Regions from separate parts of the Neorhizobium galegae bv. orientalis str. HAMBI 540 genome, predicted to be linked through region 1. Evidence: predicted binding sites of a transcription regulator. Region 1 holds the regulator's gene; each other region holds the start of a gene.
What was found. Region 1 encodes PhoB, which activates phosphate uptake and scavenging genes when phosphate is short. Its sites were predicted from a motif close to TGTCATNNANCTGTCAT; they were not measured.
Positions count from the first base shown of each region.

Region 2: the regulator PhoB is predicted to act here: its motif matches at 902-918, upstream of RG540_RS13490 (DUF1045 domain-containing protein).
Region 3: the regulator PhoB is predicted to act here: its motif matches at 795-811, upstream of ugpB (sn-glycerol-3-phosphate ABC transporter substrate-binding protein UgpB).
Region 4: the regulator PhoB is predicted to act here: its motif matches at 1,357-1,373, upstream of phnC (phosphonate ABC transporter ATP-binding protein).

Region 1 is NZ_HG938353.1:111,724-113,920, forward strand. Features, by position in the region: gene phoU (phosphate signaling complex protein PhoU) at 1-430, shown strand, start outside; gene phoB (phosphate regulon transcriptional regulator PhoB) at 452-1,135, shown strand; gene RG540_RS00575 (PACE efflux transporter) at 1,145-1,582, opposite strand; gene RG540_RS00580 (GcrA family cell cycle regulator) at 1,771-2,197, opposite strand, start outside.
Region 2 is NZ_HG938353.1:2,719,627-2,721,823, reverse strand. Features, by position in the region: gene RG540_RS13495 (NAD(P)/FAD-dependent oxidoreductase) at 1-880, shown strand, start outside; gene RG540_RS13490 (DUF1045 domain-containing protein) at 1,005-1,712, shown strand; gene RG540_RS13485 (AraC family transcriptional regulator) at 1,789-2,197, shown strand, end outside.
Region 3 is NZ_HG938353.1:4,618,850-4,621,046, forward strand. Features, by position in the region: gene rsmI (16S rRNA (cytidine(1402)-2'-O)-methyltransferase) at 1-389, shown strand, start outside; gene RG540_RS22320 (YraN family protein) at 370-759, shown strand; gene ugpB (sn-glycerol-3-phosphate ABC transporter substrate-binding protein UgpB) at 873-2,195, shown strand.
Region 4 is NZ_HG938353.1:4,454,729-4,456,925, forward strand. Features, by position in the region: gene phnD (phosphonate ABC transporter substrate-binding protein) at 1-357, opposite strand, end outside; gene phnC (phosphonate ABC transporter ATP-binding protein) at 439-1,296, opposite strand; gene RG540_RS21435 (DapH/DapD/GlmU-related protein) at 1,411-2,028, opposite strand; gene phnL (phosphonate C-P lyase system protein PhnL) at 2,025-2,197, opposite strand, start outside.

The DNA.
Region 1 (2,197 bases):
GGAGCGCGTCGGCGACCTTGGCAAGAACACCGCCAAGCGCGTCATCGCGGTTCAGGGCACCGGCGTGCCGCGCAAGCTCGCCCGCGGCCTGGAGCATCTCTCCGACCTCGCCCTCGTGCAGCTCAAGGACGTCCTCGACGTTTACTCGACGCGTTCGGCGGAAAAGGCCGAGGCGATCCGCAGCCGCGACGAGGAAATCGACGCGATGTACACCTCGCTGTTCCGCGAGCTCCTCACCTACATGATGGAGGATCCGCGCAACATCACCACCTGCACGCATCTGCTGTTCTGCGCCAAGAACATCGAGCGCATCGGCGACCACGCCACCAACATCGCCGAGACCATCTACTACATGACGACCGGTGCCCAGCCGGAAGGCGATCGTCCGAAGGACGACTCGTCGAACACGCTCGGCGCGATCACCGAATAGAACTGACGGAGCAGACCAAGAATGCTGCCGAAAATTGCTGTCGTAGAAGACGAAGAAGCGCTGAGCGTGCTTCTTCGCTACAATCTGGAAGCCGAGGGTTATGAGGTCGATACCGTTTTGCGGGGCGACGAAGCCGAAATTCGGCTTCAGGAGCGGGTACCCGACCTCCTGATCCTGGACTGGATGCTGCCCGGCGTTTCCGGCATCGAACTCTGCCGCCGGCTGCGCATGCGCCCGGAAACCGAGCGCCTGCCGATCATCATGCTGACGGCCCGCGGCGAGGAGAGCGAACGTGTTCGCGGCCTCGCCACCGGCGCCGACGACTATGTGGTGAAGCCTTTCTCGACGCCGGAGCTGATGGCCCGCGTCAAGGCGATGCTTCGCCGCGCCCGTCCCGAAGTGCTCTCCAGCGTGCTCCGCTGCGGCGATATCGAACTCGACAGGGAAACTCATCGCGTTCACCGCAAGAGCCGCGAAGTGCGCCTTGGCCCGACCGAGTTCCGCCTGCTGGAATTCCTGATGGCCTCGCCCGGCCGCGTGTTCTCGCGGTCGCAGCTTCTGGACGGCGTCTGGGGTCACGACATCTATGTCGACGAGCGCACCGTCGACGTGCATGTCGGGCGTCTCAGGAAGGCGCTCAACTTCTCCAATATGCAGGATGTCATCCGCACCGTCCGCGGCGCGGGTTATTCAATGGAATCCTGAGAGGCGGCTTTAAGCCGCCTCGGTCTGCCGCTGCCATTCCGGCAACGGAAAGATCCGGTCGTAGGCCCAGTTGAACACGAAGGCATAGACCACGTAGAAGACTGCGAACGACACGTCCATCGTCAGCGCATGGACGAGGCTTATACCGAGATACCAGGCGATCAGCGGCAGAAGCGCGATCAGCAGTCCAAGTTCGAACAGCACCGCATGCGCCACGCGTATGGCGGTGTTTTTCTGCGTGCCGCCGGTAAAGCGCTGCATCAGGTGGTCGAAGCCGAGATTGTAGAGATAGTTCCAGCCGGTGGCGATCGTCGCGCTGCCGATGCCGACCACGCCGATATCGGCGGCCGGCATGCCGAAGGCGAAGGAGCCGAGCGGTGTGATGAGAGCAAGCCCGATCAGTTCGAAGCTGATGGCATGGCGGATACGGTCGCGTGTCGTGCGCATGATGACCTCCTGGGGTGCTTTCCGGGCCGTCCCGGAGTTTCTGCCCGAATGGGGGAGGTCGTCCTCGCTGCCTTTTAGATAGGCGTAATGCCGATCCGGAGCAAGACTTGGCCGGCATATCTGCCATGCACAACAAAAAAGCGGGCCTTGAGCCCGCCTTCGATTTCGCCCTCGTGTCGCGCCGCCGCTCAGACCCGAGCGGCAACCTTGCGGCGCTCGTTGACCGGCTGGTAGGCGAGCTTTGCGTGATAACCGCAATAGGGCGATGCATCCGGGGATTCACAGCCGCAGAAGTGGAAGTCTTCCTTGAGCGGGTCGCCGACCGGCCACTTGCAGGTGCGCTCGGTGAGTTCCGTCAATGCAAGGCGACGGGAGATCGGCACCACCACGTTGGAAGCAGGACGATATTCCATCTCCTGGTAGGGTTCGATCTCGATCTCTTCCTTGACCATCGTCGCGCCGACGGCGCGGGTAACGGTCCGGGTCGTGACGCGCGACGCATAGTTCGGAGCCCGCGGCGCCGATGTCGTCCGCTTGGCAGCCGATGCGCGGCCGGTCGCAACCGTACCGCCGGCTTTCGCGCGGCCCGGCAGGCAGAGGCGATGCACCTTGCCG
Region 2 (2,197 bases), 2.0 Mb from region 1:
CTACCGCCGCTCCGGCCGGCTGATCCCGCTGCCGAAGCCGCATTTGCGGAAGATCGCGCTCGGGCACTCGGCCGATGCGGAAGCCTGCTGGCGGCGCGGCGACCGTCGTTTCCATTGGCATGTGCTTGACCGCCCGCCGCAAAAGGGATGGCCGGATGCCTCCTTCGCAGCTGCCGGACTGGTGCATGACACGTTTGCCGCCCGGGTTTCGCCGCGGGGTCTCGTATCGGCTCTCGCGGCCTTCCTGCGCTCGGCCGGCAATGTCCGAATCGTCGAAGGCCTGGAGGCGGAAACGATAGATCCAGCCGCTAGTAGGATTATATTCCGTAGCGGCGAAAGTGTTGCCTTCGGCCACTGCATCGTCTCGGCCGGCCACCGGTCCTTTTCTCTGCTTCAGGACGTCACACCGCCGCTGAAACATCCGATCGGCCAGCCGGTCAAGGGGCAGGCGGCGCTGCTCAAGGCCGATATCGATCCATCCCTGCCGGTGATCTTCCTGAACGGCCTCTATCTGGTCGCCCATGAGGGCGGTCACATGGCGGTCGGCAGCACCAGCGAGGATGTGTTCGAAGACCCGTCCTCGACCGACAGGCAGCTCGACGACCTCGTCTTGCGCGCCCGGTCGCTCGTGCCGGCCCTGGCGCAGGCCCTCGTCGTCGAGCGCTGGGCGGGATTGCGGCCGAAGGCGATCGGCCGCGATCCGATGGTCGGCCTGCATCCCGATCACGCCCGAGTGATCGCCCTCACAGGTGGTTTCAAGGTGAGTTTCGGTATCGCGCACAGGTTGGCGGATGCGGCGCTGAATGCCGTGAATAGCCGGGAAATGCGGCTTCCGGCGTCATTTACACTCGCCAGTCACCTTGCCGTCGCCTCGCGTTAAACGCGAGTTTTCGGTCCTCCGCGTCGTTATTCTGTCACGCAAATCACTTAACCCCCACGGCAGGGATTGTTGAGCAATGCGTAAAACACGGGGTTGCTGAAAAAGGACGTTCAGAAGGTGACGCATGCGCTATGCCATTCATTTCACGCCTCCGGCGCATGATCCGCTGACGGTCGCTGCAGCCCAGTGGCTCGGCCGCAATGCCTTTTCAGGCGAAGCGACGGAGCCGCCGGCAATCCGTGGCATCGGCATTCACGACATTGCCTTCAACACCGCGCTGCCACGCCGCTACGGTTTCCACGCGACGCTGAAGGCGCCGTTCCGATTGGCACCCGACGTGACCGAGCCGATGCTGCTGCGCCATCTGATGCGGTTTGCGGGCACCCACAGCCCGTTCGAACTGCCGAAGCTCGAAGTCGTCCGGCTCGGCAATTTCTTCGGCCTTGCGCCGGTCGTTCCTTGCGATACCGTCCGATTCCTCGCTGCTTCCGTGGTTCAGGAGTTCGACAATTTCCGCACGCCGTTGTCGGAAGCCGAGCTGGAGCGCAGCGATTCGGGCGATCTCTCGGCGCCGCAATTCGCCAACCTGCATCGCTGGGGCCATCCCTACGTGATGGACGAGTTCCGTTTTCACATGACCCTGACCGGCCCGCTGTCGCTGGTCGAGATGCCGCGTTTCGACCTGGCGCTGCGCGATTATTTCGAACCCTATCTGAAAAGGCCGGTCGAGATCGCCAATCTGGCGCTGTTCATCGAGGAGGAGCCCGGCGCGCCTTTCCTCGTGCATTCGCTGCACCCGATGGGTCGCGTAGCAGCGCGCAAGATTGCCTGACATTCAAGTGCCTCGCGGCGCCTCCGGCGTCACTTTTGTTCAAGAGCGGCGGCGGCCGATCTGCTATATTCCCCCCATGAAGAATATCTCGCAGGAACAGGCCACCGACCACATGCCGCTGATGCCGGCAGAGGTGACCCGTTTCTGGCGCGACGATCGCTTTGGCGGCATGGAATGCCTGCGCGCGACGTTTCTCACCCACGAATTCGCGCCGCATGCGCATGATACGTTCAGTATAGGTGCGATCGAGCAGGGCATGCAGGTCTGCACCATCAAGGGCAGCCGTGAAAGCGCCGGGCCGGGTGGGCTCTACCTGATCAATCCGGGCGAGACACACGACGGTGCGCCGCGGGGCGGCGGTTATCGCTACCGGATGATCTATCCGGATGTGGCATTGCTCCGCGAGATCCTCGAAGACGTCACCGGCAAACCCTTCCAGGGCACGCCCGCCTTCGGCATCCAACTCCTCCACGACCAGGCGCTCG
Region 3 (2,197 bases), 140 kb from region 1:
CAACGCTGATCTTCTTCGAATCGCCGCATCGCATCGGCGCAACGCTCGCCGCTGCCGCCGAAGTGCTCGGAACTGGCCGGCGCGCGGCGGTCTGCCGTGAATTGACGAAGACTTTCGAAGAGTTTCGCCGTGGCACGCTGGAGGAACTCGCCGCCTATTACGACGACGACCGCGTGGTGAAGGGGGAGATCGTGCTGCTTCTCGCGCCACCCGAGGCTGAGGAGCCTCCCGGCGAAGTCGAGGTGGACGTGCTGCTGCGCCAGCTTTCAACCTCCATGCCAGCGGCGAAAGCCGCTGCCGAGGCTGCGCGGCTCACCGGCCTTGCCCGCAAGGTTCTTTATCAGCGGCTCCTGGAGTTGAAGGGCGAGGATGGCGGCGGGGCGCAATGACAACGGCCTGAACCGGCGAAAGGCCGCGCGGCAGAGGGCTTATAAAAGAGGCCATCTCTCCGAATATCTCGCCGCGCTCTATCTGTTTGTGAAGGGCTATCGCATCCTTGCCATTCGCTATCGCACAAAGATCGGCGAGATCGATCTTATAGCCCGCAAGGGGGACCTTGTCATATTCGTCGAGGTCAAGGCGCGGAGAGGCGAAAGCGAAGCCATCGATGCAGTCGGCTACACGACCCAGAACCGTATTCGCGCGGCAAGCGCGCTGTGGCTTTCGAAGCGGAAGCATGTAGCGACGCTTTCGCAGCGCTACGATATTATTGCAGTGCTTCCAGGGCGTCTGCCGCGGCATTTTCCCGACGCATTCTAACGAACGAATCAAGTGTCCTTGCTCTGTTAGAAAAATGACATAAAACTGTAACGGTGGTGTCATGGGAGGACCCTATTTGGGGGCCGACACCAATCAAGGTGGAGGAAATAATAATGTTGAGAAAACTCTCAATGGCCGCATTCGCGGTCGCGCTGTCGGCAACGTCGTCGCTTGCCGCGACGGAAGTCACCTGGTGGCATGCCATGGGTGGCGAACTCGGCAAGAAGCTTGAGGAAATCGCTCAGAAATTCAATGAGAGCCAGTCCGACTACAAAGTCGTTCCGGTCTACAAGGGAAGTTATCCGGAAACGTTGACCGCCGCGATCGCCGCGTTCCGCGCTGGCCAGCAACCGGCTATCGTCCAGGTCTTCGAAGTTGGCACCGGCACGATGATGGCTGCCAAGGGCGCCGTCTATCCTGTCTACAAGCTGATGGCGGACGAAGGCGAACCCTTCGACACCAAGACATTCCTGGCTCCGGTCACCGGCTACTATTCCGATACGAAGGGCAACATCCTGTCGCTGCCCTTCAATTCCTCCACTCCGATCATGTACTACAACAAGGACATCTTCAAAAAGGCGGGCCTTGATCCTGAAGTTGCCCCGAAGACCTGGAAGGAAGTGGAGGAGTTCTCGAAGAAGATCGTTTCCTCCGGCGCTGCCAAATGCGGCCTCACCTCCGCCTGGATTACCTGGGTCCAGACCGAAAACCTTTCGGCGCTGCACGACAAGCCTTTCGGCACCCTGCAGAACGGTTTCGGCGGTGTGAAGTCTGAATTCACCTTCAACGGTCCTCTGCAGGTCAAGCACTGGGCAAACCTGAAGAAGTGGCAGGACGAAGGACTGTTCAAGTATGGTGGACCGGTCGGTGGCGACCAGGCGGCGACCATGTTCTATTCGCAGGAATGCGCCATCACGATGAACTCCTCCGCAGGCCGCGCCGGGGTCATCAACAACGCCAAGAACTTCACGCCGGGCTTCGCCCCGCTGCCTTATTACGACGATGAGATCAAGGAGCCGAAGAACTCCATCATCGGCGGCGCCACCCTCTGGGTGCTGAACGGCAAGGATAAGGCGACCTACAAGGGTGTAGCCAAGTTCTTCAGCTATCTCTCCAAGCCGGATGTCCAGGCTGATTGGCACCAATTCACCGGTTATCTGCCGATCACCAATGCTGCTTACGAACTCGGCCAGAAGCAGGGCTATTACGAAAAGAACCCGGGCTCCGACATCGCCATCAAGCAGATCACTCGCGGTACTCCCTCGGAAAATTCGAAGGGCGTGCGGTTCGGCAACTTTACCCAGGTCCGCACCATCATCGACGAGGAGTTCCAGGCACTCCTCGCCAACAAGAAGGACGCCAAGCAGTCGCTCGACAGCGCAGTGCAGCGCGGCAATGCGCTTCTGCGTGAATTCGAGGCGGCCAACTCGAACTGATC
Region 4 (2,197 bases), 300 kb from region 1:
GTAGTAGCCGGTCGAACCGTCGGCCTGCTTGGTGGTCAGGACCGGGGTAACGGCATTCGGGTCCTTGATGTAGATTGCTGCGTAGGAAGCAGCGCCCATGACGGCGAGGTCGATCGTGCCGCCGAGCAGGCCCTGGATGACGCCGTTATAGTTCGGCGACGGGAAAAGCTTGACGTCCGAAGCGCCGGTCGCGGCGATCAGGCCCGGCTTGACGCATTCGGTGCGGCGAACCTGGTCGGCTTCGTTTTCGCCGCCATCGAGACCGATGCGCAGAACGGGTGCGCTCTGGGCGTGGGCCTGGCCGGCGACGGCAGCGATGGCGATCGTCGCCATCAGGATCTTGCGGAATGCAGACATGGAAGTCTCCTTTGGTGATTGGGGTGGTCAACCCGGAAAGGGCGTCAGTCTTCCGGCCGCGGGTCGGCAGCCGGAAACGGGTCAGCGCATGGCGGCGGCTTCGGCCATCATGCCGGATGTGTCGATCGCGACCGGAGCCTCGCCGCGACGGGTGGAGGCGAGGCTGGTCGATGTCATCGTCTCGTCGATCCCGGCGCCATCCCTGTCGGAGCCGTAGATCTCGCGCACCGCATTGGCATTGAGCTCCTGCGGCGGTCCGTCGAAGACGACGCGGCCGCCCGCCATGCCGATAATCCGTTCGCAATAGCTGCGGGCGGTATCGAGGGTGTGCAGATTGGTGATGACCGTGATGCCTTCGCGCTCGTTGATGTCGCGCAACGCATCCATGACGATCTTGGCATTGAGCGGATCAAGCGAGGCGATCGGCTCGTCGGCGAGCATCATTTTCGGGGCCTGCACCAGCGCACGGGCAATCGCCACGCGCTGCTGCTGTCCGCCGGACAATGTTCCGGCCGCCTGCAACGCCGTCTGTTCGATGCCGAGTCGCTCGAGCGCCGCCATCGCCATGACGCGCTCGTCACGGCTGAAGATTTTCAAGAGGCTCATCGTTGTCGAGCGGTGATTGAGACGGCCGAGCAGCACATTGGTCATCACGTCGAGGCGTGGCACCAGGTTGAACTGCTGGAAGATCATCGCGCAGTCGCGCTGCCAGTTGCGCAGTGCCCGGCCCTTGAGGGAGGAGACTTCGGCGCCGTTGAAATAGATGGAGCCGGAACTCGGCTCCTGCAGGCGGTTGATCATGCGCAGCAGGGTCGACTTGCCGGCGCCGGAGCGGCCGATGATGCCGACCATCTGGCCCTGGGGAATCTCGACGTTCACGGCGTTCACCGCGATACGATCGCCGAAACGGCGGGTGATGTCCCTCAACTCGAACTTCATGCTCTCTCGCCAATTCAGCCTTTTTCTGAGAGCTCGATAGCGATGGTTGATGAAGTCTGAATGTCGGTTTTATGTCGGTTTTATTATATTCCGAAAGCGTCCGTCACGCTTTCGTTATGTGGCATGACGTGACACGAATTCCTCTGCCGAAAGTGCCCGGAAATCATCGAGAGCAGCTCTCAGTTTCAGGTGATCCCAGTCCCACCAGGCAAGCCGGTCCATCGCCTCGCCGACCGCTTTTGTGAAACGTTCGCGGATGAGTTTCGCCGGCACGCCGCCGACGATCGTATAGGGCGCGATGTCCTTCGAGACGACCGCACCGGCGCCGATCACAGCGCCATTGCCGACGGTAACGCCCGGCAGAACGGTGGCGCCATGGCCGATCCACACGTCATGGCCGACGGTGACGCGATGGTCGCGCCGCCATTCGAAGAAGCTCTTTTCGTCTTCCGCGTCGTCCCAGTAGTTGGCGGCGCGATAGGTGAAATGATGCAGCGTCGCCCGCCAGGTCGGGTGGTTGGTGGCGTTGATGCGCACCGAGGCCGCCATGTTGACGAACTTGCCGATCGTCGCGCACCAGATCGAGCCGTCCTGCATGATGTAGGAATAGGCGCCGATCTCGGCCTCGCTGATGCGGCAGCGTTCGGAAACTTCCGTATACGGGCCGAGCGTGGAATTGCTGACGTTTGCCGTTTCGTGGATTGCGGGCTCGAGCCCCACCTTGACGCTCATGCGGCTACTGCCTTTCGCGGAGAAAATTGGGAGACGTCGAGAACGCGGTCTGCCACCGCCTCGCGCACTTCCTCGTCGTGGAAGATTCCGAGAAGGGCGACGCCCTCGCGTTTCTTGTCCGCGATCATATCCACGACGACGCGCCGGTTGACCGCGTCGAGCGACGCGG